DNA from 4 places in the Pantoea brenneri genome. Region 1 is predicted to be linked to each of the others. Evidence: predicted binding sites of a transcription regulator. Region 1 holds the regulator's gene; each other region holds the start of a gene.

Region 1 (7,300 bases):
CCCAGCAATCCGCTGCGCGGCGCAGTGAGTGAATATGAGGCGCTGCACGCCATCTTTAAGATGGTGCGTAAAGGCATTAAGGATACCGGCTGCAATCGCGCCATTATGGTCGCGCATAATGCGACGTTTGATCTGAACTTCATGAACGCGGCCGCCGAGCGTGCCAGTCTGAAGCGCAATCCTTTCCACCCGTTTGCCACCTTTGATACCGCGGCGCTGAGCGGACTGGTGCTCGGACAGACCGTGCTGGCGAAGGCGTGTAAAGCCGCGGGTATGGCGTTTGACAGCACCCAGGCACACTCGGCGCTGTATGATACTCAGCAGACCGCTATTTTGTTCTGTGAACTGGTGAATCGCTGGAAACGGCTGGGTGGCTGGCCCCTGCCCTTCGCCGAAGGCGAAGCAGCCGCGAGCGCTGACTGAAGAATCTGCAATGAAAAAGGCCGACGCGATGTCGGCCTTTTTGTTTTATTCCGCTTCTTTAAACTTCTCTGCGGTCTCTTTAATCAGCGACTGCAGTTCACCGCGCTGGAACATCTCGACGATGATGTCACATCCGCCGACCAGTTCGCCATCAATCCACAGCTGCGGGAAGGTTGGCCAGTTGGCATATTTCGGCAGCTCTGCACGAATGTCTGGGTTCTGCAGAATATCCACGTAAGCAAAACGCTCACCGCAGGCTGACAGCGCCTGTACCGCCTGCGCAGAGAAACCGCAGCTTGGCAGTTTCGGGGAACCTTTCATGTACAGCAGGATCGGGTTTTCTGCGATCTGGCGCTGAATTTTTTCTACAGTACTCATAATTGCCTTCCTTAATTCGTCACTTCGTGTTTGTTTATTGTAGCGACTTCGCACCAGGACTGAAAATGAGATTTTGGGGGTTGCCCGATTAAATCGCCATGTTTGTTAAGTCCTCTTTTCGGCCCTGTTAACTCCCGATTATTAACTACAAGTAACATATTAATAATTTGCAATAGTTTTGTAGATATAAGACGCTGAAAATGCTCATTTTCAGCGCAAACGGGCGAGGCCGAAAGATTAATAAAAAAAGGCGTTACGGTTTTCAGGTGAACTGGACTAGAATGGCTTCGGCGCTGATCCTGGATCAGATTTTTCCCAACTTTGTCGCGGTGCGTAGTGGCCCTGACAACTTAACTAAAACCGGACTATGCGTTTAATCATTACGCTTTTCATCCTTGCCTTTGCGCAACTGTTCTTCAACATCGCTTCTGCTTCCCCGCAGGCGCCGGTGAATGTCAGTTCGCATAAAGCAGAGAAAAAGAGTGCGCGCGAAGATGAGCGCCGCAAGCGTCGCCCGTTGAAAACGTCGGCGAAGAAAACACGCGTCAGCCCGGTCCAGAAGCTCAAACTCAAAAAACAGAAAAAAAGCGAACTCACCGCCAGTCATCTTCCCGCAAAGAAAAGCAAAACCCTGCTCAAAACCGCCAGTAAGAAACGCTACGGCCATCAGCGTCTGCTTAAAACGGCTGACGCCAGCAGCAATGACAGCGGTGACACCGGCACCATTAAAATGAGCAAGTCACATCGCCAGCGCTACCAGAAGGCGCGCGAGACGGCGATGACCAAGTTGATGGGCCAGCTGGGTAAACCCTATCAGTGGGGCGGCACCTCACCGCACACCGGTTTCGACTGCAGCGGTCTGGTGTGGTACGCCTATAAAGATCTGGTTAAATTTAAGATCCCGCGTACCGCCAATGAGATGTACCACCTGCGCGACGCCGCGCCGGTAAAACGTGAGTCGCTGGAGAAAGGCGATTTAGTCTTCTTCCGGATTAATGGTCGCGGCACCGCCGATCACGTTGGGGTTTATCTCGGCAACGGCAAATTTATTCAGTCGCCACGCACCGGCAAAGATATTCAGATCAGTGCGCTGGGTGAAGATTACTGGCAGCGCCACTACATCGGCGCGCGTCGGGTGATGACGCCGAAAACCATTCGTTAAGCGGATTCGCTACGCGAATAACCAGACAGAGAAAAGCCGGGCGATGCCCGGCTTTTTCATTAGTGCAGCACAGCTGTAAAGCTAAAGGCGACAATCATCAGCAGACAGCCGACGGTAGTCATCAGGGCCAGTTTCAAATCTGTACTCATTTACCGCTCCTTAGTCACACATTTTGTAGGGATAAGCCATTTTCCCATACGGGCCGGTAAAAATCTCGTTTTATCCGTCCAGCCTTGTTAGAATCCTGCCTTTGTTGCGCAACGCGCGCAGCCCCGGTTCCGTTTGCTCTCCTTTTCAGGCGCTCATTACCCGCCAGACGCCTGTTTACCGGCCAGAAAAGCTGCATAATTGCGGAGAAAACCCTGAGCAGACGCAAACGTTTAACATTATGCTTATCATTGCGTTAGATAAGCCCTGGAGTCCGATTTTAATGGCAACAATTAAAGATGTGGCAAAACGCGCCGGCGTCTCAACGACCACCGTTTCGCACGTCATCAACAAAACGCGTTTTGTCGCTGAAGAGACGCGCAACGCCGTCTGGCAGGCGATTCAGGAACTGCACTATTCGCCGAGCGCCGTAGCGCGCAGCCTGAAAGTGAATCACACCAAAACGCTGGGCCTGCTGGCAACCTCGAGCGAAGCGCCCTACTTTGCTGAAATTATTGAGGCGGTGGAGAATCACTGCTTCGACAAAGGTTACACCCTGATTCTGGGCAATGCGCATAACGACCTGCAAAAGCAGCGTGCCTATCTCAGCATGATGGCGCAGAAGCGCGTCGATGGTTTGCTGGTGATGTGCTCTGAGTATCCGGACGATCTGCTGAAGATGCTGGAAGAAAATCGTAATATCCCGATGGTGGTGATGGACTGGGGCGAGTCACGCGCCGACTTCACCGACACGGTGCTGGATAATGCGTTTCAGGGCGGCTATCTGGCCGGACGTTATCTGATTGAGCGCGGTCACCGTGAGATTGGCGCGATTCCCGGTCAGATGGAGCGCAACACCGGCGGTGGACGTCATGCTGGTTTCCTCAAGGCGCTGGAAGAAGCCGGCATTCAGCCGCGTGCCGAATGGATCGTGCAGGGCGACTTCGAACCGGAATCAGGCTATCAGGCGATGCAGCAGATCCTGTCGCAGAAACAGCGCCCGACCGCGGTGTTCTGTGGTGGTGATATCATGGCGATGGGCGCGATTTGCGCCGCCGATGAGATGGGTTTGCGGGTGCCGCAGGACATTTCGGTGATCGGATATGACAATGTGCGCAACGCGCGCTACTTCGCGCCTGCGCTGACTACCGTGCATCAGCCAAAAGCACAACTGGGTGAGAAAGCGCTGGAGATGCTGCTTGACCGCATCACCAGTAAACGAGAGGTTTCTCAGACCATCGAAGTGCATCCGACGCTGATTGAACGTCGTTCCGTGGCTGACGGTCCGTTCCGCGACTATCGCCGTTAATCTTCGCTTAACCACTCCTGATTAAGCGTTTGCGCATCACCCAGATAGCTGAGTAACCAGCCCGTCGCCGGTGATGCGCGATCTTCCGCCCAGCTTACGCAACAGGGGCTGTCCGGAAATGCAACCGGCAACGTCAGCTCCACCAGCGCTCCGCTGTCCAGTAATGGCCGCGCCAGATGCCCCGGCACCATCGCCACACACAATCCCGCCAGCACGCAATCCAGGCCGGTCTGCCATTCCGGCACCACCAGACGACGCTGATTGTCGAGCGTCCACGTCATCCGGCGTGGCAGCGCGCGTGAGGTATCTTCCAGCACCAGCGACGGCCAGCTGCGCAGGGTGTCGTCATCAATCTGACTCACGCCAGTCAGCGGATGGTGGTTCGCCACCACGCAGCGCCAGTTGAGCGTCCCCATGTCGCGAAAGGCAAAGCGTCCGCCGACCGGTATCGCCTGAGTGGCGCCGATGGCCACTTCAACCCGATCATCCGCCAGCGCATCCCAGACGCCGTTAAACACTTCATAACTGATGTGCAACTCCATGTCGGGGAAATGGCGGTAAAAATCTTTGACTAACTGCCGGGTGCGCTGCGGCTTGACGATGCAGTCGACCGCAATACTCAGCTGTCCACGCCAGCCGTTAGCCAGCTGCTGACACTGGCGGCGGGTGGCGAGCATTTTTTTGATAACGCTGCGCCCTTCACGGACAAAATGCTCGCCAGCGGGGGTTAATACCACCTCGCGATGCTGGCGCTCAAACAGCGGTACCGCCAGCCACGTTTCCAGCTGACGCACGGTATAGCTGATAGCAGACGGCACCCGATGCAGCTCCTGCGCCGCGGCGCTGAAGCTGCCACCGCGCGCCACCGCATCCACCACCTCTAATGCATATTCTGACCACATAATCTGCCTTCAAATTTTTTAACAGCAACCGGCAAATATTAGCGTTTCACAGCGGCAAACGCACCTTTTACACTCTGCCGCGTTCAACCTGCAAAATGAGAATCAGATGTCACCGTCAAAAGGATTTATGCCTTATCTCGCTCTGCTGAGCATGCTGGGCTTTTTAGCCACCGATATGTACCTGCCCGCCTTCGGCGCGATGCAGCAAACTTTTAACACCTCACCCGGCCTGATCAGCGCCAGTATGAGCCTGTTCCTGGCGGGCTTTGCCTGCGGTCAGCTGTTCTGGGGACCGCTGTCAGATCGCATCGGCCGCAAGCCGGTATTGCTGGCCGGTCTGGCGCTGTTTGCCGTCGGCTGCGCCGGTATGCTGTGGGTCAATAATATCTATCTGATGCTGGCGCTGCGCTTTATTCAGGCGATCGGCGTCTGTGCCGCAGCCGTTAGCTGGCAGGCGCTGGTTGTAGATCGTTATCCGGCGGCGCGCGCCAACAAGGTGTTCGCCACCATTATGCCACTGGTGGCACTCTCGCCAGCGCTGGCGCCGTTGCTGGGCGCCTGGCTGATCAGCCATTTTCACTGGCGGTCTATTTTTCTGGTGCTGACGCTGATTGCCGTGGCCTTGATCCTCACTACCCTGCGTCTGCCGGCCAGCCGTAAAGCCAAAGGTGAGCAAGGCGCACAGCCTGGCTTTTTCACTCTGCTGAAGTCGCGGGTCTACAGTGGCAACGTGCTGATCTACTCCGCCTGTTCCGCCAGCTTTTTTGCCTGGCTGACCGGCTCGCCGTTTATTCTGGCCGATCTGGGCCTGACGCCAGCCGACATCGGTCTGAGCTATCTGCCACAAACCTTTGCATTCCTGATTGGCGGTTTCGGCTGCCGCGCCCTGCTCAACCGTTTTGCTGGTGCACAGTTGCTGCCGTGGCTGCTGGCGATCTACAGCCTGAGCATTCTGGCGCTGTTTGCGGTTGCGCTTTCCGGCCACAGTACGCTGGTCAGCCTGCTGCTGCCGTTCTGCGGCATGGCGCTGGCCAATGGTGCCATCTACCCGATCGTGGTTTCCGCTGCGCTGATGCCTTTCCCTGACGCCACCGGTAAAGCGGCAGCATTGCAGAATACTCTGCAACTGGGATTATGCTTCGCCGCCAGCCTGGCCGTCTCGGCCGGACTGACGCAGCCGCTGCTGACCACTACCCTGATGATGGCGCTGACTATCCTGCTTGCCCTGCTCGGCTTCGTGATGCAGCGTATTGCAAACGCACAATCTGATGTTGCCACCCCCTCTACCGCCTGCCAGGATAATCACTGAAGCAATGATTTTTTAGTTAGCAAACTAACAATAAGTCATTGAATATTGACCCGCGTGAGAATATACTCATTCGGGTCAATAATTCTGCAACAAATCAACAACATAATAACGTTACACATTGATTGGCAACCGGGTTGCCGGGATGGCGTCTGCGCGCAGGTTAGGGTTATCGCGCCGGATCGTTTTGCACCGTTTTAATCCTCTGTATCACGCCAGATATCTGGTTTACGGAGTCATCCGTGACTTTTCTCAATTCCTGAAGAAATTGACTATTCTTTTTCAGGTTAAGATTGGACAGGTGGTGGAGAAGCTATGAGTTCATCGTATGTAGAAGAAGTGAGCCTCGAAGAAAACCATTGGTATCGCATCGTTCATGAACTGCTGGATAAAGCAGATATCGAAATTAATGGCTCACGTAGCTGGGATATTCAGGTTAAAAACCCTGACTTCTTTAAACGTGTTTTGCAGGAGGGATCGCTGGGTCTGGGCGAAAGTTATATGGACGGCTGGTGGGAATGCGATCGGCTGGATATATTCTTCCACCACGTGCTCAAACATAAACTGGACCAGCAACTTCCACATCATTTTAAAGATACGCTGCGTATTGCCGCGGCGCGCTTAACCAACCTCCAGTCGAAAAAACGCGCCTGGATTGTCGGTAAAGAGCATTATGATTTAGGAAACGATTTGTTTTCTCTGATGCTCGATCCTTATATGCAGTACTCCTGTGGCTACTGGAAGGAAGCCACCACGCTCGCCGCCGCGCAGGAAGCAAAGCTGGATATGATTTGCCGCAAATTAGCGCTGGAGCCGGGCATGTCGCTGCTGGATATTGGTTGCGGCTGGGGCGGACTGGCAGAATTTGCCGCACGTCATTATGGCGTTAAAGTGCATGGTGTCACCATTTCGGCTGAACAGCAGAAACTGGCGCAGCAGCGCTGTGAAGGATTAGACGTCACCATTCTATTACAGGACTATCGCGATCTGAATGAACAGTTTGACCGTATTGTATCGGTCGGAATGTTTGAACATGTCGGTCCTAAAAATTACGCCACCTATTTTGATGTCGTCGATCGTAATTTAAAGCCAGACGGTATTTTCCTGCTGCACACAATCGGTGCGATTAAAACCGATATGAATGTGGATCCGTGGATCGATAAATATATTTTCCCGAATGGCTGTCTGCCTTCGGTACGACATATTGCTGACGCCAGTGAGCCGCATTTCATTCTGGAAGACTGGCATAACTTTGGCGCAGATTACGACACGACCCTGATGGCATGGTATGAACGCTTTATTCAGGCCTGGCCGCAGCTGGCGGATAGCTACGGTGAACGCTTTAAGCGTATGTTCTCTTACTACCTTAATGCCTGTGCTGGCGCATTCCGCGCACGTGACATTCAGTTATGGCAGGTGGTCTTCAGTCGGGGCGTGGAAGGCGGATTACGCGTGGCGCGTTGAGGCAGTCGTGGACCGGATTTACCATTAAAAAAGGCGCTGATGCGCCTTCTTTTTTAGCTTTCTGTCGTCGGTTGCCCGGTCAGCATATTCATCGCCGCTGCCGCATCACGCTGCGCTAATACCCGCTCAACAGTGTCGACAATCGCCTGAGTATGCGGATCAATCTCGATATTAACCCGGTCGCCAAAGGTTTTGGCCCCCAGGGTAGT
Region 2 (7,300 bases), 1.0 Mb from region 1:
CCCTCAAGCCACGTCGCCTTTGGCCACGTGGCTTTATTATCTTGAGCACCTGCACACTCAGGCCATCGAACTGGGGCTGGATCGCATTCGCCAGGTCGCGCAACGTCTTGACCTGCTGAAACCCGCTCCCTTCGTCTTCACCGTCGCCGGCACCAACGGCAAAGGCACCACCTGTCGTACCCTGGAAACGCTGCTGATGGCGGCCGGCTATCGCGTGGGCGTTTACAGCTCGCCGCATCTGGTGCGCTATACCGAACGGGTACGGGTTCAGGGGCAGGAGCTGAGCGAAGCGCAGCACTGTGCCAGCTTTGCCGACATTGAAGCCGGACGCGGTGATATCTCACTGACCTATTTTGAGTTTGGCACCTTGTCAGCGCTGAAGCTGTTTCAACAGGCGCAGCTGGACGTGGTGATCCTCGAAGTCGGCCTCGGCGGACGGCTCGACGCCACCAATATCGTGGATGCAGATGTGGCGGTGGTCACCAGCATTGCGCTCGATCACATCGACTGGCTCGGTCCGGATCGGGAAAGCATTGGCCGCGAAAAAGCGGGTGTTTTCCGTGCCGGCAAACCGGCGGTGGTGGGTGAGCCTGATATGCCGCACAGCATTGCCGCAGTAGCCAGTGAGAAGGGCGCACAGCTGCTGCAACGCGACCGTGACTGGTGTTACCGTCAGCAGCCGGAAAGCTGGTCGCTGCGTGACGCGCACGGTGAGCTGAACGATCTGCCGCTGCCGCAGGTGCCGCTGCCGAATGCCGCGACGGCGCTGGTCGCGCTGCGCGCGTCCGGACTGCAGGTCAGTGAAGCGCAGATCCGCGCTACGCTGCCGTTAGCCATGCTGCCGGGCCGCTTTCAGACCATCAGCGAATCGCCGCGGGTGATTCTGGACGTGGCGCATAATCCGCATGCGGCGCACTATCTGGCGTCACGGCTGGCCGCGCTGCCCAAAACCGGCCGGGTACTCGCGGTGGTGGGTATGCTGCACGACAAAGATATTGCCGGTACGCTGGCGGCGTTGTCACCGGCGGTGGATGCCTGGTACTGCGCACCGCTCGACGGCCCGCGCGGCGCGACGGCGGAGCAGCTGCTGCAGTGGCTGCCGCAGGGCGAGGCGTTCAGCACGGTAGAGCAGGCCTGGCAGCAGGCGCGCCAGCAGGCGCAGCCGCAGGACATTGTGCTGGTGTGTGGATCGTTCCACACCGTGGCACAGGTCATGGAATCGATTGAAACGGAGAAAGGACGTGGCAAGTAAGTTTCAGAACCGTTTAGTCGGCACCGTCATTCTGGTGGCCGTCGGCGTGATTGTATTGCCGGGGCTGCTGGATGGGCAGAAGAAGCACTATAAAGAAGAGTTCGCCGCCATTCCGCTGGTGCCGAAACCCGACGATCAGCAGGACAGCGAAATGGTGCCGCCGGTGACCCAGTCGCTGCCGGCCCAGCCGCCGGAAGGCGCAGGTAATGCGGTCAGCAGCAGCAGCGGAAAAACCACCGCAGCGGCTGAACAGGGACGCGCAAAACCCACCGAAGAGAGCGAGCCGGCCGTTGTGACGCCACCGCCGGTGCATCAGCCGACGCCGGTGAAACCGAAACCGGTCGAGCAGCCCAAACCGAAGCCGGTTGAGCAGCCGAAGCCTAAACCGGTCGAACAGCCGAAGCCAAAACCGGTTGAGCCACCGAAAACCGTGGAGCAGCCGAAGCAGGCCGAGACGCCGAAGGCGGCCGAACCGAGCGCACCAGCCGGTCAGGCTTATGTGGTACAGCTGGGTGCGCTGAAAAACGCCAGCAAGGTGAATGAGATTGTCGCGCAGCTGCGACTGTCGGGCTATCGCGCCTTTACCGTGCCATCAACGCCGGTACAGGGACAGATCACCCGCATTTACGTGGGACCGGACGCCTCAAAAGCCAAAATGCAAAGTGCGGTAGGCGAGCTGAAAAGCATCTCCGGGCTGGGCGGCGTCGTGAAGCCGTACAGCGCTCGCTAAACTCATCAATTGGCGCTGCCAATAGCAGTAACAGGCAGCGCCAATTGGGCTAAAGCACGGCGGGTTAAAGCGGATAAACGGGTAAAAAATGACGATTTTCAACGGCCTGACCGTCGGGAAATCAACCGGGCGACGAAGGTTTTTTTCATCGCCTTTTTTATGGATGCAGAACAGGAAAACCGCTACGCAAACGTTTTCTTTTTCTGTTAGAATGCGCCCCGAACTGGATGCAGGGGTGCAATGGCACTGGCGCTGGAAGAGTTCATGATCTGGATTGATTACGTCATTATTGCGGTAGTTGGTTTTTCGGCTCTGGTCAGCCTGATCCGTGGGTTTGTCCGGGAAGCCTTATCTCTTGTTACCTGGGGATGCGCGTTTTTTGTCGCCAGTCATTACTACGCCTACCTTGCAGTCTGGTTTACAGGTTTTGACGACGAACTGGTTCGTAACGGTATCGCCATTGGGGTGTTGTTTGTCGCCACCCTGATTGTCGGTGCGATTGTGAATTACGTGATCGGCTCGCTGGTGGAAAAAACCGGCCTGTCGGGAACCGACCGGGTGTTGGGCGTCTGTTTCGGGGCGTTGCGTGGTGTGCTGATAGTGGCCGCTCTGCTGTTCTTCCTCGATACTTTCACCGGCTTTTCGAAAAGTCCGGACTGGCAACAGTCTCAACTCATTCCCGAGTTCAGTTATATAATCAGGTGGTTTTTCGATTACCTGAAAAGCACGTCGAGTTTTTTACCCCGGTGATGCGACCGGGAGTGCGGCTTAATGAGGAAATGACAACATGTGCGGTATTGTCGGTATCACCGGTTTCATGCCGGTAAACCAGTCGATCTATGACGCGTTAACGGTGCTCCAGCACCGCGGGCAGGATGCCGCAGGCATTTGTACTATCGATGCGCTGAAGTGCTTCCGTCTGCGAAAGGCAAATGGCCTGGTCAGCGACGTTTTCGAAGCACGCCACATGCAGCGTTTGCAGGGCAACATGGGCATTGGTCACGCGCGTTATCCGACCGCGGGCAGCTCAAGTGCCTCTGAAGCGCAGCCATTCTACGTAAACTCGCCGTACGGTATTACGCTGGCGCACAACGGAAATCTCACCAACGCCCACGAACTGCGTAAGCACCTGTTCGAAAAGGGCCGCCGTCATGTGAATACCACCTCAGATTCTGAAATCCTGCTCAATATTTTCGCGCAGGAGCTGGATCGCTTCCAGAACGATCCGCTGGAAGCCGACAATATTTTTTCCGCCGTCGCTGCGGTGCATCAGCAGGTGCGCGGAGCCTATGCGGTGGTGGCGATGATTATCGGTCATGGCATGGTAGCGTTCCGCGACCCGAACGGTATCCGTCCGCTGGTGCTGGGCAAACGCGTGATCGCCGATGGCCGTACCGAATATATGGTGGCCTCGGAGAGCGTGGCGCTGGATACGTTAGGGTTTGAATTCATCCGTGACGTCGCACCGGGTGAAGCGGTCTATGTCACTGAGCAGGGGCAGCTTTCTACCCGCCAGTGCGCCGAAAACCCGAAAAGCAATCCCTGCCTGTTCGAGTACGTCTACTTTGCACGTCCCGACTCGTTCCTCGATAAGATTTCGGTCTACAGCGCCCGCGTGCGCATGGGCACCAAGCTGGGCGAGAAAATTGCCCGCGAGTGGGAAGATCTGGATATCGATGTAGTGATCCCGATTCCGGAAACCTCAACCGATATCGCACTGGAAATTGCGCGCATTCTCGATAAGCCGTATCGCCAGGGCTTTGTGAAAAACCGTTACGTCGGCCGCACCTTTATCATGCCGGGCCAGCAGTTACGTCGCAGCGCGGTTCGCCGTAAGCTGAACGCTAACCGCGCCGAGTTCCGCGATAAAAACGTGTTGCTGGTGGATGACTCCATCGTACGCGGCACCACCTCAGAGCAGATCATTGAGATGGCGCGTGAAGCCGGTGCGAAGCGGGTTTATCTGGCGTCAGCGGCTCCGGAGATTCGTTTCCCGAACGTATATGGCATTGATATGCCAAGCGCCACCGAGCTGATTGCCCACGGTCGTGAAGTCGAAGAGATCCGCCAGCTGATCAAAGCGGATGCGCTGATTTTCCAGGACCTGGATGACCTGATCGAAGCGGTTCGCGAAGAGAACCCGGACATTACCCAGTTTGAATGCTCGGTGTTTAACGGAATTTATGTCACGAAGGATGTTGACCAGCGCTATCTGGAATACCTCCAGTCGCTGCGTAATGACGATGCAAAAGCGGTTGCGCGTCAGAATGAGGTGGAAAACCTCGAGCTGCACAACGAAGGCTAAGCGCCAGCGTTAGGGCAGATAAAGCAGGGCGGGAGCAATCCCGCCCTGTTTGTTTTCAGAAATCCCCAGGCCGCGTTATGATGATGCATCCGGGTAGAGCAAGGTTGGAATATGAAACGACTCATCATTGGCATCTCAGGCGCCAGCGGGGTGATTTATGGCGTGCGCATGCTGCAGGTTTTGCAGCAGGTCGATGAGGTGGAAACGCATCTGGTGATGAGCCAGGCGGCGCGCCAGACGTTAGGGCTGGAGAGCGATTACTCACTACGTGACGTGCAGGCGCTGGCCGATGTGGTGCACGACGTGCGCGATATTGCGGCAAGCATTTCGTCAGGATCGTTTAAAACCCTCGGGATGGCGATTTTGCCGTGCTCAATGAAAACCCTGTCCGGCATCGTCCACAGTTACAGTGATTCACTGCTGACCCGCGCGGCTGACGTGGTATTAAAAGAGCAGCGCAAGCTGGTGCTGTGCGTGCGTGAAACGCCGCTGCACGTTGGCCACCTGCGCATGATGACCACCGCCGCCGAGTTGGGCGCCATCATTATGCCGCCAGTACCGGCGTTCTATCATCGCCCTGAAAACATCGGGCAACTGGTTGATCAAACGGTCAATCGGGTCATCGATCAGTTTGATATCGAATTGCCAGAAGATTTGTTCGCGCGCTGGCAAGGTGCATAAAGTTCCGCTGGCGCACTTATTTAGTGCATAAGCGCGCCTCGGATCACTCTTCGTGCATTTGATGCACCAAAAGTTAACATCATCGCTTTTTCTCTTTTACTTCACTGTTATATTCCCCTCACAAGCTCAGCGTTTTCGGCTGTCGGACGTCACGCTAAGTGCGCGAATAACTTGCAGAACTGGCATGAAACATGCAACTTACTTTGCGCAAACACATCACGTACCACATAACAAAAAGCACTTCACTTGAGGGTAATCTATGAAAAAGCGTGTTCTGGCTCTTTCCCTGATGCTGGGTTTATCCAGTGCTGCCAGCGTATTTGCGGCGGTACCAGGTTCAATCCGTATCGGCACAGATCCAACCTACCCACCGTTTGAGTCAAAAAACGCGCAAGGGCAGTTAGTGGGCTTTGATATCGACCTCGCTAACGAAATCTGCAAACGCATTCATACCCAGTGTACTTACGTTGAGAGCGACTTTGACGCCCTGATCCCCTCGCTGAAAGCGAAGAAAATTGACGCCATCATCTCTTCTCTCTCGATCACAGCAAAACGTCAGGAAGAAATCGCCTTCTCGGAAAAACTTTACGCCGCCAACGCGCGCTTAGTGGCACCGAAAGGGTCTAAAATCGAACCGACGATTGAGTCGCTGAAAGGCAAAAACATCGGTCTGTTGCAGGGCACCACCCAGGAAACTTACGCCAACCAGTACTGGCGGCCAAAAGGCGTGAGCGTGACACCGTACGCGAACCAGGATCTGGTCTATCAGGATCTGAATGCCGGACGTATTGATGCGGCGTTCCAGGACGAAGTGCAGGCGAGCGAAGGGTTCCTGAAGCAGCCGGTCGGGAAAAACTACGCCTTCGCCGGTCCGGCAGTGAAAGATGACAAAATCTTCGGCGTCGGCACCGGTATGGGGCTGCGTAAAGATGACAGCGAGCTGAAAGCGGCCATCGACAAAGCCTTTGCTGAAATGCGTAAAGATGGCACCTACGACAAGATTGCGAAGAAGTACTTCGACTTTAATGTGTACGGCGACTAACCATCCTGTCGCTCTGCCCATAATATGACGGACCTTAGCAGGCCGGATCGGATGCGGGAAAAGAGAGCGCCAGCTAGCGGCGTTTACTTTACCGGCAATGCACGGTCTGCTGCTGTCCGGAATGGCTGAGCAGAGCAAAACTGCCCGTCGATTGCTGGCGGGCAGCGTTCCGTTTCCACCCCACGACAGGACCCTCTCGATGCTGTATGGCTATTCTGATGTAATTCTTCGGGGCACGCTGGTGACACTGGAGCTGGCGCTGACCTCGGTGGTTCTGGCAGTGCTGCTCGGGCTGATTGGCGCGGGTGCCAAACTGTCACGTAACCGGCTGCTGGCGATGATCTTTGAAGGCTACACCACCCTGATTCGCGGTGTGCCGGACCTCGTTCTTATGCTGCTGATCTTCTACGGTCTGCAGATCGTGCTTAACCAGATTACCGACGCGCTGGGGATGGCCCAGTTTGATATCGACCCGATGGTCGCGGGTATCATTACGCTCGGCTTTATCTATGGCGCCTACTTCACAGAAACCTTCCGTGGTGCCTTTATGGCGGTGCCAAAAGGGCAGATCGAAGCGGCCACCGCGTTCGGTTTTACCGGTTCACAGGTGTTCCGCCGCATTCTGTTCCCGGCGATGATGCGCTATGCGTTGCCAGGTATCGGCAACAACTGGCAGGTGATCCTCAAGGCCACCGCGCTGGTATCACTGCTGGGGCTGGAAGATGTGGTGAAAGCCACGCAGCTGGCCGGTAAAAGTACCTGGCAACCGTTCTACTTTGCGATTGTGGCGGGCGTGATCTATCTGGTGTTTACCACGCTGTCGAATGGCGTGCTGTGGTGGCTTAACCGGCGCTATACGGTTGGCGTGAAGAGGGCGAGCTATGATTGATATTATTCAGGAATACTGGAAATCGCTGCTCTGGACCGATGGTTACCGCTTTACCGGCGTCGCCATTACGCTGTGGCTGTTGATCCTGTCGGTGGTGATTGGTGGATCGCTGGCGATCCTGCTGGCGATTGCGCGGGTTTCACCGAACCGGTTTATCAGTTTTCCGGTCTGGCTGTTTACCTATGTGTTTCGCGGTACACCGCTCTATGTGCAGCTGCTGGTGTTCTACTCCGGTATGTACACACTGGAAATTGTTAAAGGCACCGAACTGCTGAATGCCTTTTTCCGCAGCGGGCTGAACTGTACCTTACTGGCGTTTACCCTCAACACCTGTGCCTACACCACCGAAATCTTTGCCGGGGCTATCCGCTCGGTACCGCACGGTGAAATCGAGGCGGCGC
Region 3 (7,300 bases), 1.2 Mb from region 1:
AGCGGCTGGCGCAGGTACAACTGCTGGTGCGGCAGGCCAATCAGATTCGCCGGGTAGAGATGGCACGCGTCAACAGCCAGCGTGAGCAGCTGGATGAACAGGCCACGCAGCAGCGCGCCGCCGGTCGCTTTGATCTACAGACCCAGTCGGAATATCAGGCGAATCAGGCGGCCTTGCAGCGTCGGTTCGATCATCTCAGCGAGACGCTGGCCAGCCTGCAACAGCAGAGCCAGCGCGACGTGCTGATCCTGCGGGATGTGCACGGCATCGACCACGCGATTCCGCTAACGGAAATTGTCGATAGCTGGAAACCCAACGCAATGACGCTGGGCGAAAAGAGTCTCCATTTCCTGCATCAGCTGTGGCGCTTTGTCAGCGACTCGCCGGCCGACGGTGGAAGCGAATCCGGTGCTTTCCCGGCGATCTTTGGCACTGTGCTGATGGTGTTGCTGATGTCGATTGTGGTGATGCCGCTTGGGGTGATCGCCGCAATCTGGCTGCACGAATATGCCGGGCGCAACGCACTGACCCGGCTGGTGCGGATTGCGGTGGTTAATCTGGCCGGGGTGCCTTCAATCGTGTATGGCGTCTTTGGCCTTGGCTTTTTTGTCTGGCTGGTCGGCGGCACGATCGATCAGCTGTTCTTCGCCAGCGCATTGCCCAATCCGACCTTCGGCACGCCGGGCCTGCTGTGGGCGGCGTTAACGCTGGCGTTACTGACGCTGCCGGTGGTGATCGTGGCGACGGAGGAGGGACTTTCCCGCATTCCAGATAGTCTGCGTCAGGGATCGCTGGCGCTTGGTGCCACGCAGGCGGAAACCCTGTGGCATGTGGTGCTGCCACTGGCGGTGCCGGCAATGCTGACCGGATTGATCCTCGCCGTGGCACGCGCAGCGGGCGAAACCGCACCGCTGATGCTGGTCGGGGTGGTGAAAATGGTGCCGGAATTACCGATCGATGCGGTGTTCCCTTATCTGCACCTCGACCGCAAATTTATGCATCTTGGCTTCCAGATTTACGATCTGGCGTTTCAGAGTCCGAATATTGAAGCTGACCGGCCGCTGGTGTTCGCCACCGCGCTGCTGCTGGTGCTGATTATTCTGTCGCTCAATTTGCTGGCGATGAGCCTGCGTCACCGCCTGCGTGAACGCTATCGCCTTATGACTCAATAACAGGCTATGACTATGACGCCCGACACTGACATTGCGCTCACCGTTAACCATCTCTCTCTGTGGTACGGCGAGCGCCAGGCGCTGCAGGACATTTCGCTGCAGGTGCCAAAAAACCGCATTACCGCGCTGATCGGCCCGTCCGGCTGCGGTAAATCGACCCTGCTGCGCTGCTTCAATCGGATGAACGATGTGATCGATCACTGTCGGATCGACGGTGAGGTGCTGCTGGGCGCGGTGCCGATCATGCGGCCGGATCAGGATCTTTCTGCGCTGCGTCGGCGGGTCGGGATGGTGTTTCAGCGGCCCAATCCGTTTCCGAAGTCGATCTATGAAAACGTGGTTTACGGCCTGCGATTACAGGGCGTGCGCGATCGGCGGGTGCTGAACGAAGCCTGCGAACGTGCGCTGCGGGCGGCGGCGTTATGGAGTGAGGTGAAGGATCAACTGGGGCAGAATGCGCTGACGCTCTCGACCGGACAGCAGCAGCGGCTGGTGATTGCGCGGGCGATTGCTATCGAACCGGAGGTTCTGCTGCTGGATGAACCGACCTCGGCGCTGGACCCCATCTCTACCCTGGTGATTGAAGAGCTGATGACCACGCTGAAGCAGCACTTTACGCTGGTGCTGGTCACCCACAATATGCAGCAGGCGTCACGCGTATCGGACTATACCGCTTTTATGCATCAGGGCGCGCTGGTGGAGTTTGACGATACCGATCGCATCTTTACTGCGCCGAAACAACGACGCACCGAAGATTACATTACCGGCCGCTACGGTTAAGGAAAGGGATAAGAGCGGGGTTTGGTCAGACGACTGATAAACTTAAAGCGATGGGAGCCGATGCCCGGAGTAAAGCATCGCGGGCCATCGACAAAAACGTCGGGAGCGTTTTTGAACAACGCAAAGCGTTGGCCCGGCTACGGGCGCACCTCAGGGATGAGGTGCGTAATCGCCCGCGCTGAGCGGCCAGGGATGGCGTTTTTTGCGTCTTTACGGAGGGCACAGGCTCTCTGAGCCTTTACTCTGCCATCACTTCAGAAGAAATGATGGCTTCTCCTTCCACGTCAGTCGTTTGCATAGCCCTGCGGCGGCAAGGGTTCACCGTCCAGCCAGGCTTTCCCGTCACGCATCCTGAGCCGTCCGTCGATAAACCAGCTAATCACCAGCGGATAGATCGCATGTTCCTGATGCTGCACCCGCTCAGTAATCTCCGCCTCACTGTCATCCGGGAATACCGGCACTTTGGCCTGCAGGATCACCGGGCCGCCATCCAGTTCATCGGTGACAAAATGCACTGAGGTCCCGTGTTCGCTATCGCCGTTCTCCAGTGCCTGACGGTGTGTATGCAGGCCGGGGTATTTCGGCAGCAGAGAAGGGTGAATATTCAGCAGGCGGTCATGGAAATGGGCGACAAACGCACTGCTGAGAATCCGCATATAGCCTGCCAGTACCACCAGATCCGGTGACCAGGCCTCGATTTCAGCGATCAGCTGACGGTCGAAGGCGTCACGGTCAGCGAAGTCGCTGGCGGCCAGCGCTTTGGCGGGAATGCCCGCTTCCTGCGCCCGGGTCAGGCCATAGGCCGCAGCACGGTTGCTGATAACGGCAGCGACGCTGCCGTTAATCCGCCCGCTGGCGCAGGCGTCAAGGATGGACTGAAGGTTGGTTCCGTTGCCGGAAATCAGTACAACCAGCTTTTTCATCCGTTGATGACCACACGCTCTTCCGCATCGGAGGCCTTGATCACGCCCAGCTTCCACGCTTTTTCACCGGCAGCCTGCATCAGCGCGACGGCTTTATCCGCCTCATCCGGGCTCAGGGCAATGATCATCCCGACGCCGCAGTTAAAGGTGCGGTACATCTCAAAGCGGCTGACGTTGCCCGCCTGCTGCATCCAGCTGAATACCGCAGGCCACTGCCAGCTCTTCTCGTCAATCACCGCCTGGGTGTTGTCGGGCAGGACGCGCGGAATGTTTTCCCAGAAGCCGCCGCCGGTCAGGTGCGCAATCGCATGCACATCGACCTGCTCAATCAGGCTGAGGATATTTTTTACGTAGATGCGGGTTGGTTCCAGCAGGTGGTCAGCCAGCGGTTTGCCTTCCAGCTGTTCAACCAGCGGATCGGTATTGCTGACTTCCAGAATCTTACGCACCAGCGAGTAGCCGTTAGAGTGAGGACCGCTTGAACCGAGCGCGATCAGCACGTCGCCGTCCTGCACTTTACTGCCGTCGATGATTTCTGATTTTTCAACCACGCCGACACAGAAACCGGCTACGTCGTAATCTTCACCGTGGTACATGCCCGGCATTTCAGCGGTTTCGCCGCCAACCAGCGCACAACCTGACTGCAGACAGCCTTCGGCGATGCCGGTGATCACCGCAGAAGCGGTATCAACGTCCAGTTTGCCGGTGGCGTAATAGTCGAGGAAGAACAGCGGCTCTGCACCCTGAACCACCAGGTCGTTGACGCACATCGCGACCAGGTCAATGCCAATCGCATCGTGGCGCTTAAGGTCCATCGCCAGACGCAGCTTGGTGCCGACGCCATCGGTGCCGGAGACCAGCACCGGTTCACGGTATTTTTGCGGCAGCGCGCAAAGCGCACCGAAGCCGCCCAGTCCACCCATTACTTCCGGGCGACGCGTCTTTTTCACTACGCCTTTAATACGGTCAACCAGGGCGTTACCAGCATCAATATCAACACCGGCGTCTTTGTAACTGAGAGAGGTCTTGTCGGTCACTGCGAGGTCCCCACGCGAGTTGCGGTTGGTGGTTTAAATAAAGCGCGGTAATTCTACCAGCGCAGGCAAACGTTTGCGAGTCCGGGATTGCGCACCAGGCGATTTTCATCAATCCTTATTTTGTCCCGGTAAATGCTGCCGCCTTGCGCAAGGATAAGTGGCGCGAAGGCGAAAAGGCGGTATAATCCCGCGATTTTTTTTTAGCTCAACTCATTCCGGGAGAACACCAATGAAGATCGTGGAAGTCAGACACCCGCTGGTCAAACATAAACTGGGCTTGATGCGTGAGCATGATATCAGTACCAAGCGTTTCCGCGAGCTGGCATCAGAAGTGGGCAGCCTGCTGACCTACGAAGCCACCGCCGATCTGGAAACCGAAAAAGTGACTATTGAGGGCTGGAACGGCCCGGTGCAGATCGATCAAATCAAAGGTAAAAAAATTACGGTGGTCCCGATTCTGCGTGCCGGTCTCGGCATGATGGAAGGCGTGCTGGAGCATGTTCCCAGCGCACGCATCAGCGTGGTGGGCGTCTACCGTGATGAAGAAACCCTGGAACCTGTTCCCTATTTCCAGAAGCTGGTCTCGAACATTGAAGAGCGCCTGGCGCTGGTGGTAGACCCGATGCTGGCGACCGGTGGTTCAATGATCGCCACCATCGACCTGCTGAAAAAAGCCGGTTGCAGCAGCATTAAAGTGCTGGTGCTGGTGGCCGCGCCAGAAGGGATTGCCGCTCTGGAAAAAGCGCATCCTGACGTAGAGCTCTATACCGCGTCGGTCGATCAGGGACTGAACGACAAAGGTTACATCATTCCTGGGCTCGGTGACGCCGGGGATAAGATTTTCGGAACCAAATAAATCGCATAGCCGGCCGGAGAGTCGGCTTTTTTTTGGCAAAAAAAGCATCATCCCCAATCGGATAACACCCGCCGTCTGGCATCAGCTTCCCGCACTCTGCGTGACGCTGCGTCGGCGCGGGTGTCACCAACGGGGAAAACTAACGCAAGGGGATAAATGATGACTCGTCGCGCCATTGGCGTCAGTGAACGACCGCCGTTACTGCAAACCATTCCACTCAGCCTGCAACATCTGTTCGCCATGTTTGGCGCCACGGTGCTGGTGCCGATTCTGTTCCACATCAACCCGGCTACCGTACTGTTATTCAACGGTGTCGGCACGCTGATTTATCTGTTTATCTGTAAGGGTAAAATTCCTGCCTATCTTGGCTCAAGCTTTGCTTTTATCTCGCCGGTGCTGCTGCTGTTGCCACTGGGCTACGAGGTGGCGCTCGGCGGATTTATTCTATGCGGCGTGCTGTTCTGTATTGTGGCGCTGATTGTGAAACGGGCCGGTACCGGCTGGCTGGATGTGATGTTCCCGCCGGCGGCGATGGGCGCGATTGTCGCAGTCATCGGCCTGGAACTGGCTGGCGTGGCGGCGAATATGGCCGGTCTGCTGCCGGCTGAGGGCAGTTCGCCCGACAGCACCACGGTGATTATCTCGCTGGTGACGCTGGCGGTGACGGTGTTTGGTTCGGTGCTGTTTCGCGGCTTTCTGGCGATCATCCCGATTCTGATCGGGGTGCTGGTCGGCTATACGCTCTCGTGGTTTATGGGCATCGTCGACTGGAGCGGGGTAGAGAACGCGCCGTGGTTCGCGCTGCCAACCTTCTATACGCCACGCTTCGAGTGGGTGGCAATGCTGACTATTCTGCCGGCGGCGCTGGTGGTGATTGCCGAACACATCGGCCATCTGGTGGTCACGGCCAATATCGTGAAGAAAGATCTGATCCGCGACCCTGGCCTGCACCGCTCGATGTTCGCCAATGGCTTATCAACGGTGATTTCTGGTTTCTTTGGCTCGACCCCCAACACCACCTACGGTGAGAATATCGGCGTGATGGCGATTACCCGCGTCTACAGCACCTGGGTAATTGGCGGCGCGGCGATCCTCGCCATTCTGCTGTCCTGCGTCGGTAAACTGGCGGCGGCGATTCAGGCGATCCCGGTGCCGGTGATGGGCGGCGTCTCGCTGCTGCTGTACGGGGTAATTGGCGCGTCCGGTATCCGGGTGCTGATCGAATCCAAAGTGGATTACAACAAAGCGCAGAATCTGATCCTGACCTCGGTAATCCTGATCATCGGCGTCAGCGGCGCGAAGGTGCATATCGGCGCGGCGGAACTGAAAGGCATGGCGCTGGCCACTCTCGTTGGCGTGGGATTAGCGCTGATCTTCCGCGTGATTTCACTGCTGCGCCCGGAAGAGGTAGTGCTGGAAGCTGACGAACGCCAGGATAGCTGATCGTTAGCCGCTTCCTGAGAACGGGGCAGGGACGCTCCATTCATCTCTTTCTGAAAACTGTGGTAGACTTCCCCGGTTTTTTGCTTGTTCTCTTGCTGAGGTGCTTCTGAACACGCCGGCACAATTGTCATTGCCACTCTATTTGCCTGACGACGAAACCTTCGCCAGCTTCTGGCCGGGGGAGAACCCGTCGCTGATTGCCGCGCTGAAAGGTGCTCTCAACCAACAACATGGCAGCTATCTCTACTTCTGGTCGCGCGAAGGCGGAGGCCGGAGCCATTTGCTGCACGCAGCCTGCGCAGAAATGTCAGCGCGCGGTGCGGCGGTCGGCTATGTGCCGCTGGATAAGCGCACCTGGTTTGTGCCGGAAGTGCTGGAAGGGATGGAGCAACTGTCACTGGTATGCATCGATAATATCGAGTGCATTGCCGGCGAGCCGGAGTGGGAAATGGCGATCTTCGATCTCTACAACCGCATTCTGGAAACCGGCAATACCCGCCTGTTTATCACCGGCGATCGTCCGCCACGTCAGCTTAATCTGCAGTTGCCCGATCTGGCTTCGCGTCTCGACTGGGGCCAGATCTACCGTCTGCAGCCGCTCTCTGATGAAGATAAGCTACAGGCGTTGCAGCTGCGTGCCGGATTGCGCGGCTTTGAGCTGCCGGAAGACGTTGGCCGCTTCCTGCTGAAGCGACTCGATCGCGAAATGCGCACGCTGTTTGATACGCTGGATCGCCTCGATCGTGCATCGATCAGTGCCCAGCGCAAACTGACCATCCCCTTTGTTAAAGAGACGCTCGGCCTTTAAATAATCCCGAGTACCGCCTCCGGTGGGCGGCCGATACGCGCCTGGTCGCCATTAATCACAATCGGTCGCTCAATCAGGCTGGGATGGTCAACCAACGCGGCGATCAGTTCAGCCTCACTCTTCGTTTCCTCCGCCAGCCCCAGCTCATGATAAAGCGGCTCTTTGGTCCGCATCAGCTGGCGTATACTCTGCATCCCCAGCTTTTGCAGCAGGATTTGCAGCGTGTCGCGGGTTGGTGGGGTTTGCAGATAGAGCACCACCTCGGGTTCAATGCCGCGTTC
Region 4 (7,300 bases), 1.2 Mb from region 1:
CCGTGCAGGCTGTTGCCAGACGCGAAATCATTCCCATTCAATGGTCGCCGGTGGCTTGCCGCTGATGTCATACACCACGCGGGAGATGCCGTTGACTTCATTGATGATGCGGTTAGAGACGCGGCCGAGGAATTCATACGGCAGGTGCGCCCAGTGCGCGGTCATGAAGTCGATGGTTTCCACTGCACGCAGTGAAACCACCCAGTCATATTTACGGCCATCGCCCATCACACCGACCGAACGTACCGGCAGGAAGACGGTGAAGGCCTGGCTGACCTTGTTGTAGAGATCGGCTTTGTGCAGCTCTTCAATGAAGATCGCATCGGCACGGCGCAGCAGGTCGCAATACTCTTTCTTCACTTCGCCCAGCACGCGCACGCCCAGACCCGGACCCGGGAACGGATGGCGATAAAGCATATCGTACGGCAGGCCCAGCTCCAGACCGATCTTACGCACTTCATCTTTGAACAGCTCTTTCAGCGGTTCAACCAGCCCCATCTTCATCTCTTTCGGCAGGCCACCCACGTTATGGTGCGATTTGATGACGTGCGCTTTACCGGTGGCAGAGGCGGCTGATTCAATCACGTCCGGATAGATGGTGCCCTGCGCCAGCCACTTAACGTCCTGCAGTTTCAGCGCTTCTTCGTCAAATACTTCCACAAAGACGCGACCGATGGTTTTACGCTTAGCTTCAGGTTCATCAATACCCGCCAGTGCATCCAGGAAGCGCATCTCAGCCGGCACATGGATGATGTTGAGACCAAAGTGGTCGCCAAACATATCCATCACCTGTTGCGCTTCGTTCAGGCGCAGCAGACCGTTATCCACGAATACGCAGGTCAGACGATCGCCGATGGCGCGGTGCAGCAGCATCGCGGTCACAGAGGAGTCAACGCCGCCTGACAGGCCAAGGATTACCTTGTCATTGCCGACCTGCTCACGCAGGCGCTCAACCGCATCTTCAATGATCTTAGCCGGGGTCCACAGCGCTTCACATTCACAGATATCGATAATGAAACGCTCAAGCATCCGCAGCCCCTGACGGGTGTGGGTCACTTCCGGGTGGAACTGCACGCCGTAGAAACGCTTCTCTTCGTTGGCCATGATGGCGAACGGACAGGTTTCGGTGCTGGCAACGGTGACGAAGTCAGCCGGAATGGCAGTCACTTTGTCGCCGTGGCTCATCCAGACATCCAGCAGCGGTTTACCGGCGGCGCTGAGCGCGTCTTCAATACCGCGTACCAGCGCGCTTGGGGTGGTCACTTCAACCTGCGCATAACCGAACTCACGCTCGCTGGAACCGGAGACTTTACCGCCCAACTGCATCGCCATGGTCTGCATGCCGTAGCAGACGCCCAGCACCGGCACACCGGCGCTGAAGACATATTCAGGCGCACGCGGGCTGTTCAGCTCGGTGGTGCTTTCCGGCCCACCGGAGAGGATGATGCCGCTCGGATTGAACTGGCGAATCTGCTCTTCGGTCACGTCCCATGCCCAGAGTTCACAGTAGACACCCAGTTCGCGCACGCGACGTGCCACCAGCTGAGTATATTGAGAGCCGAAATCGAGAATCAGAATGCGATGCTTATGGATATTTTCCGTCGTCATTGAGGGGTTTCCAGAACGGTGACTTGATAAATAAAAGCGCCCGGCTGAAGCCGGGCGGGAAATCTTACTGGATTACGATCCCATGCGGTAGTTCGGTGACTCTTTGGTAATGGTCACATCATGGACATGGCTTTCGTTGATGCCGGCACCGCTGATGCGGACAAATTCCGCTTTGGTGCGCAGGTCATCAATGGTCGGGCAGCCGGTCAGGCCCATACAGGAGCGCAGTCCGCCCATCTGCTGGTGTACGATCTCTTTCAGGCGGCCTTTATAGGCAACGCGGCCTTCAATGCCTTCCGGCACCAGTTTGTCGGCGGCGTTATCGGTCTGGAAGTAACGGTCAGATGAGCCTTTCGACATCGCGCCCAGTGAACCCATGCCGCGATAGGATTTGAACGAACGCCCCTGATAGAGTTCGATTTCGCCCGGGGATTCTTCGGTACCGGCCAGCATAGAACCGACCATCACACAGGATGCGCCCGCAGCAATTGCTTTGGCGATGTCGCCAGAGAAGCGGATACCACCATCGGCGATTACCGGAATACCGGTGCCTTCCAGTGCAGCAACCGCATCAGAAACGGCGGTAATCTGTGGCACGCCAACGCCGGTGACGATACGGGTAGTACAGATGGAGCCCGGGCCGATACCGACTTTAACTGCACTAACGCCGGCGTCTACCAGCGCCAGTGCGCCAGCACCGGTCGCCACGTTGCCGCCGACGATTTCAAGATCAGGATATTTGGCGCGGGTTTCACGAATACGTGACAGCACGCCTTCGGAATGGCCATGCGAGGAGTCAATCAGCAGCACGTCAACGCCGGCCGCAACCAGCGCATCGATACGCTCTTCGTTACCGGCGCCCGCACCAACGGCGGCACCGACACGCAGACGACCCTGCGCATCTTTACAGGCGTTTGGTTTACGTTCGGCTTTCTGGAAATCTTTTACGGTAATCATGCCAAGCAGATGGAAGCTGTCATCCACCACCAGCGCTTTTTCAACGCGCTTTTCGTGCATTTTGTGCAGCACTACGTCGCGCGCTTCACCCTCTTTCACCGTCACCAGACGATCTTTCGGGGTCATCACAGCGGATACCGGCTGGGAGAGGTCAGTGACAAAGCGAACGTCACGACCGGTAATGATACCGACCAGTTCGTTGTCGCGGTTCACTACCGGGTAACCGGCAAAACCGTTACGCTCGGTCAGCGCTTTCACTTCGGCCAGCGGTGTAGTTGGCAGCACGGTTTGTGGCTCAGTCACCACGCCGCTTTCATGTTTCTTCACCTTGCGCACTTCGTCCGCCTGGCGTTCAATTGACATGTTTTTGTGAATGAAGCCAAGACCGCCTTCCTGCGCCAGCGCAATCGCCAGACCCGCTTCGGTCACGGTGTCCATTGCAGCGGAAAGCATCGGAATATTTAAACGGATATTTTTGGTCAGCTGAGTGCTGAGATCGGCCGTATTCGGCAGGACGGTGGAGTGTGCAGGAACGAGTAAAACGTCGTCGAAAGTGAGTGCTTCTTTAGCGATTCTTAACATGGCAATACTCCACCTCGGGTGAATGAGAATAGATAAAATATTGCCGCGGCATTATACAGGCCGTAACCGATTGCCTCCAGCATTATTTCAGAAAAACTCTTGATCCGCGCTATCAGCCCTGTAGTATCGGTGAATTAACCTGCTGATTTGGAATTTGATCTTCGTCACATGTCGCTGCCACCCGTCGCCAATATTTTTACCGTCAGCCGTCTCAATACCACAGTGCGTCAGCTGCTGGAAAAAGAGATGGGCCTGGTCTGGCTGAGCGCCGAGATCTCCAACTTCACCCAACCCGCTTCCGGTCACTGGTACTTCACCCTGAAGGATGACGGCGCCCAGGTGCGCTGTGCCATGTTCCGCAACAGCAACCGTCGCGTCACCTTTCGTCCGCAGCATGGTCAGCAGGTGCTGGTTCGCGCCAACATCACGCTGTATGAGCCGCGCGGCGACTATCAGCTGATTATCGAAAGTATGCACCCGGCCGGTGAAGGTCTGCTGCAGCAGCAGTTTGAACTGCTGAAAGCGCGGCTGGCGACCGAAGGTTTGTTCGAACCACAGCATAAGCAACCGCTGCCCGATCCGGCGCGCCAGGTCGGTGTGATCACCTCTTCAACCGGCGCGGCGCTGCACGATGTGCTGCGGGTGCTGCATCGCCGCGATCCCTCCTTGCCGGTAGTGATCTATCCCACTCCGGTTCAGGGCGTTGATGCGCCTGCCGCTATCGTCCGGGCGATTGAGATCGCTAACCAGCGTAATGAGTGCGACGTGTTAATTGTCGGCCGTGGCGGCGGCTCACTGGAAGATTTGTGGAGCTTTAACGACGAACGCGTCGCGCGGGCGATTTTTGCCAGCCGTATTCCGATCGTCAGCGCTGTCGGCCATGAAACTGACGTCACGATTGCCGATTTTGTGGCAGATTTGCGCGCGCCAACGCCTTCTGCCGCCGCCGAGATCGTCAGCCGTAATCAGCTTGAGCTGCTGCGTCAGCTGCAGTCGCAGCAACAGCGGCTTGAGATGGCGATGGACTACTATCTGGCGCGCCAGCAGCGGCTCTACAGCCGGCTGGAGCATCGTCTGCAACAGCAGCATCCTCAGTTACGTCTCGCCCGCCAGCAGACCGCCCTGTTCCGCCTGCAGCAACGGCTGACTGACGCGATGGAAACCGGCTTGCGCCACGCCAGCCGGCAACAGGATCGCCTGACGCATCGGCTGACCGCGCAGCAGCCACAGCAGCGTCTGTTTGAAGCGCAGAAGCAGCTGCAAAGCTGGCACTATCGTCTGCAGCAGAGTATGCAGAAACAGCTGAACGCGGATAAACAGCAGTTCGGCCAACTGGTAGCGCAGCTGGAAGGCGTCAGTCCGTTAGCGACCCTGGCGCGCGGCTTCAGCGTCACTACCGATACTGCAGGTCAGGTTGTGAAAAAGACCCAGCAGCTGCAGAACGGCGATCTGCTGCGCACTCGCCTGGATGATGGCTGGGTCGAGAGTCAGGTAACCCAGCTGTTGCCGGAGAAAAAGCGCCGCCGCAAAGCCGCTTCCTGATCGCCCTGCTGGTGTCAGACCGTCAGTACACCGGTTATCGTATCGCTTGTTATGGCATCAACGAGGTGTATCTTTACTGACCGGTCTATACTTTTTGGCACATCCCTGTTGCCAAGGAGTTTCACATGGCCTTTAGCGTTATTCCTCCCTATATCCTCCGCAAAATTATCGCGCACGGCTCCGGTCACCAGCAGGAACAGGCGCGCCGCACCCTGACCCATGTACAGCATCTGATGGCTGAACACTGGCAAAAGCCGGCCGTGGCGAAAACGGCAGCAGGCGGCCATGTGGATCGCGAAATTTATGATGCGCAAAACCAGCAAACCCTGCCCGGTAAGCTGATTCGTCAGGAAGGCCAGCCCGAAAACGGTGATGTCGCAGCCGGTGAAGCCTGGGATTATCTCGGCACCACCTATGACTTTTTCTGGCAGGCCTACCAGCGCAACTCGCTGGATAATCAGGGGCTGAAACTGCTCGGAACGGTCCATTACGGCGATAAATACCAGAACGCCTTCTGGAACGGTCAGCAAATGGTATTTGGTGATGGTGACGGCGAGATTTTTAATCGTTTTACCATCGCAATCGACGTGGTGGCGCACGAACTGACGCATGGCGTGACCGAGAATGAAGCCGGTCTGATCTACTTTGAGCAGGCGGGTGCGCTGAACGAGTCACTCTCCGATGTATTTGGCTCGCTGGTCAAACAGTTCAGTAAAAAACAGAGTGCCGATCAGGCTGACTGGATCATCGGTGAAGGCCTGCTGGCCAGCGGTATCAATGGCAAGGGGCTGCGGTCGATGTCTGCGCCCGGCACCGCGTATGACGACCCGATGCTGGGCAAAGATCCGCAGCCGGCGCACATGGATCATTACGTTCAGACCCGCGAAGATAACGGCGGCGTGCACCTCAACTCCGGTATTCCTAACCGCGCCTTCTATCTGGCGGCGAAAGCGCTGGGCGGCTATGCGTGGGAGCTGGCGGGTCACGCCTGGTATGACACAATGTGCGACGATGAACTGCCGCAGGATGCCGATTTTAAAACCTTTGCCCGCTTTACCCTTCAGCATGGCGAAAAGCGCTTTAACCGTTCCGTTGCCAGCGCAATTGAGCAGGCGTGGAAAGAGGTCGGTGTGCTATGAGTGATCTGCCAGAACTCACCGATGACGCCACTATCATCGTGGCGCGTGAAGGAGGCCTCGCCTTTATGCCTGGCCTGCGCGCCGAACGCCGTTTTTCGCTGGGTGAACTGCCGCCGCCGGAAAAGCAGCGCGTCTGTCGTGCGCTTGAGCAGGCTATGCCGCTGGGCGAGCCGGAAGAGAAAGCGCCTGAGGTGGGACGTGGCGATCAACGCTATTTTCGCATTCAGATTCAGTATGCGACCCACCGCGAGGTCGGCACCATCGTGCTGTTGATTCCGGAACAGGTAGCGCCGCCAGAATTGCAGGCGCTGTGGCGTGATGGTGAATAAGCAAAAAAGGGCCGACAGTGTCGGCCCTGAGACAGCTGAATAATCTGATGTGAATCTGGCAGCAACCCATGAGCTTAAGATGCAGGGAACACAGTCAGAGGAGGAAAGCGTCCCGCGCCATGGACGTCGCGCGCCGGGCAGTCATGGATGTCGGTTTTGCGACTTTCCGATCTGACCGTGTTACCTGAGCTAAGCGGCCTTACAGCGAACCGGGCAACACTCTGCCAAAAAAAGGGCCGACAGTGTCGGCCCTTTTCACAGCTGAACTTACTTGCTGTCTGGCAGCGCGTAAGCAATCACGTAATCACCACGATCCGGCGACTGGCGTGCACCACCGGCAGAGATGAGGATGTACTGTTTGCCGGTTTTCGGCGAAACGTAGCTCATCGGGCCGCCCTGGCTGCCAACCGGCAGACGTGCTTTCCATACTTCTTTACCGGTTGAAGCATCAAAGGCGCGCAGGTAGTAATCCTGGGTACCGGCGATGAACACCAGCCCACCCTGAGTTGCCAGCGTACCGCCCAGCGTTGGCATACCAACCGGCATTTTCATGCGCATTTTGATGCCGAAAGGTCCGGTATCCTGCACGGTACCGACCGGCACCTGCCAGACGATTTTCTGGGTTTTCATGTCAATGGCCGACAGCGTACCAAACGGTGGCTTCTGGCAAGGAATGCCCAGCGGCGACATAAAGCGGTTTTTGTTCACCGCATACGGTGTGCCTTTCAGCGGCACCGCGCCCATACCGGTGTTGATCGCTTCACCACCGTTGCTGCCACGAGAAATCTTATTGGTGTCAGCCGGGATCATCTGTACCCACAGGCCGAGACGCATGTCATTGACGAACAGCAGATGGTTGTTCGGATCGGTCGACATGCTACCCCAGTTCATTCCGCCCAGCGAACCCGGGAAGCTCAGCGACTTATCGGTGTCCGGTACGGTGAACAGGCCATCATAACGCATCGATTTGAAGCCAATACGGCAGGCCAGCTGATCAAACGGCGTAGCACCCCACATGTCAGACTCTTTCAGCGTCTGGTTGCCAATCTGTGGCATACCGGTCGAATGAGGCTGGGTTTTGGTGTACTGCTCGTTCGGGATATGTCCCTGTGGCATCGGCAGCTCTTCGACTTTGGTCAGTGG

What was found. The regulator PurR, encoded in region 1, represses purine synthesis genes. The targets are predictions, from matches to a motif close to CANGCAAACGTTTGCNTG.
Positions count from the first base shown of each region.
Region 2: a site for PurR is predicted at 2,166-2,183, ahead of cvpA (colicin V production protein). Genes of this name have one in related genera too.
Region 3: a site for PurR is predicted at 3,975-3,992, ahead of purM (phosphoribosylformylglycinamidine cyclo-ligase). Genes of this name have one in related genera too.
Region 4: a site for PurR is predicted at 3,207-3,224, ahead of guaB (IMP dehydrogenase). Genes of this name have one in related genera too.

Region 1 is NZ_JBCGBG010000001.1:1,347,268-1,354,567, forward strand. It holds gene rnt (ribonuclease T) at 1-423, shown strand, start outside; gene AABB92_RS06280 (Grx4 family monothiol glutaredoxin) at 469-804, opposite strand; gene AABB92_RS06285 (C40 family peptidase) at 1,169-1,963, shown strand; gene cydH (cytochrome bd-I oxidase subunit CydH) at 2,023-2,112, opposite strand; gene purR (HTH-type transcriptional repressor PurR) at 2,394-3,419, shown strand; gene punR (DNA-binding transcriptional activator PunR) at 3,416-4,321, opposite strand; gene punC (purine nucleoside transporter PunC) at 4,428-5,630, shown strand; gene cfa (cyclopropane fatty acyl phospholipid synthase) at 5,943-7,091, shown strand; gene AABB92_RS06315 (riboflavin synthase) at 7,145-7,300, opposite strand, start outside.
Region 2 is NZ_JBCGBG010000001.1:319,123-326,422, forward strand. It holds gene folC (bifunctional tetrahydrofolate synthase/dihydrofolate synthase) at 1-1,252, shown strand, start outside; gene dedD (cell division protein DedD) at 1,242-1,982, shown strand; gene cvpA (colicin V production protein) at 2,247-2,732, shown strand; gene purF (amidophosphoribosyltransferase) at 2,770-4,287, shown strand; gene AABB92_RS01555 (UbiX family flavin prenyltransferase) at 4,399-4,968, shown strand; gene argT (lysine/arginine/ornithine ABC transporter substrate-binding protein ArgT) at 5,228-6,010, shown strand; gene AABB92_RS01565 (histidine ABC transporter permease HisQ) at 6,210-6,899, shown strand; gene AABB92_RS01570 (ABC transporter permease) at 6,892-7,300, shown strand, end outside.
Region 3 is NZ_JBCGBG010000001.1:176,318-183,617, forward strand. It holds gene pstA (phosphate ABC transporter permease PstA) at 1-1,172, shown strand, start outside; gene pstB (phosphate ABC transporter ATP-binding protein PstB) at 1,185-1,952, shown strand; gene purN (phosphoribosylglycinamide formyltransferase) at 2,237-2,875, opposite strand; gene purM (phosphoribosylformylglycinamidine cyclo-ligase) at 2,872-3,912, opposite strand; gene upp (uracil phosphoribosyltransferase) at 4,142-4,768, shown strand; gene uraA (uracil permease) at 4,928-6,211, shown strand; gene hda (DnaA inactivator Hda) at 6,318-7,019, shown strand; gene arsC (arsenate reductase (glutaredoxin)) at 7,016-7,300, opposite strand, start outside.
Region 4 is NZ_JBCGBG010000001.1:151,728-159,027, reverse strand. It holds gene guaA (glutamine-hydrolyzing GMP synthase) at 28-1,608, opposite strand; gene guaB (IMP dehydrogenase) at 1,681-3,147, opposite strand; gene xseA (exodeoxyribonuclease VII large subunit) at 3,316-4,689, shown strand; gene AABB92_RS00720 (M4 family metallopeptidase) at 4,815-5,828, shown strand; gene AABB92_RS00715 (protealysin inhibitor emfourin) at 5,825-6,157, shown strand; gene AABB92_RS00710 (glucose/quinate/shikimate family membrane-bound PQQ-dependent dehydrogenase) at 6,425-7,300, opposite strand, start outside.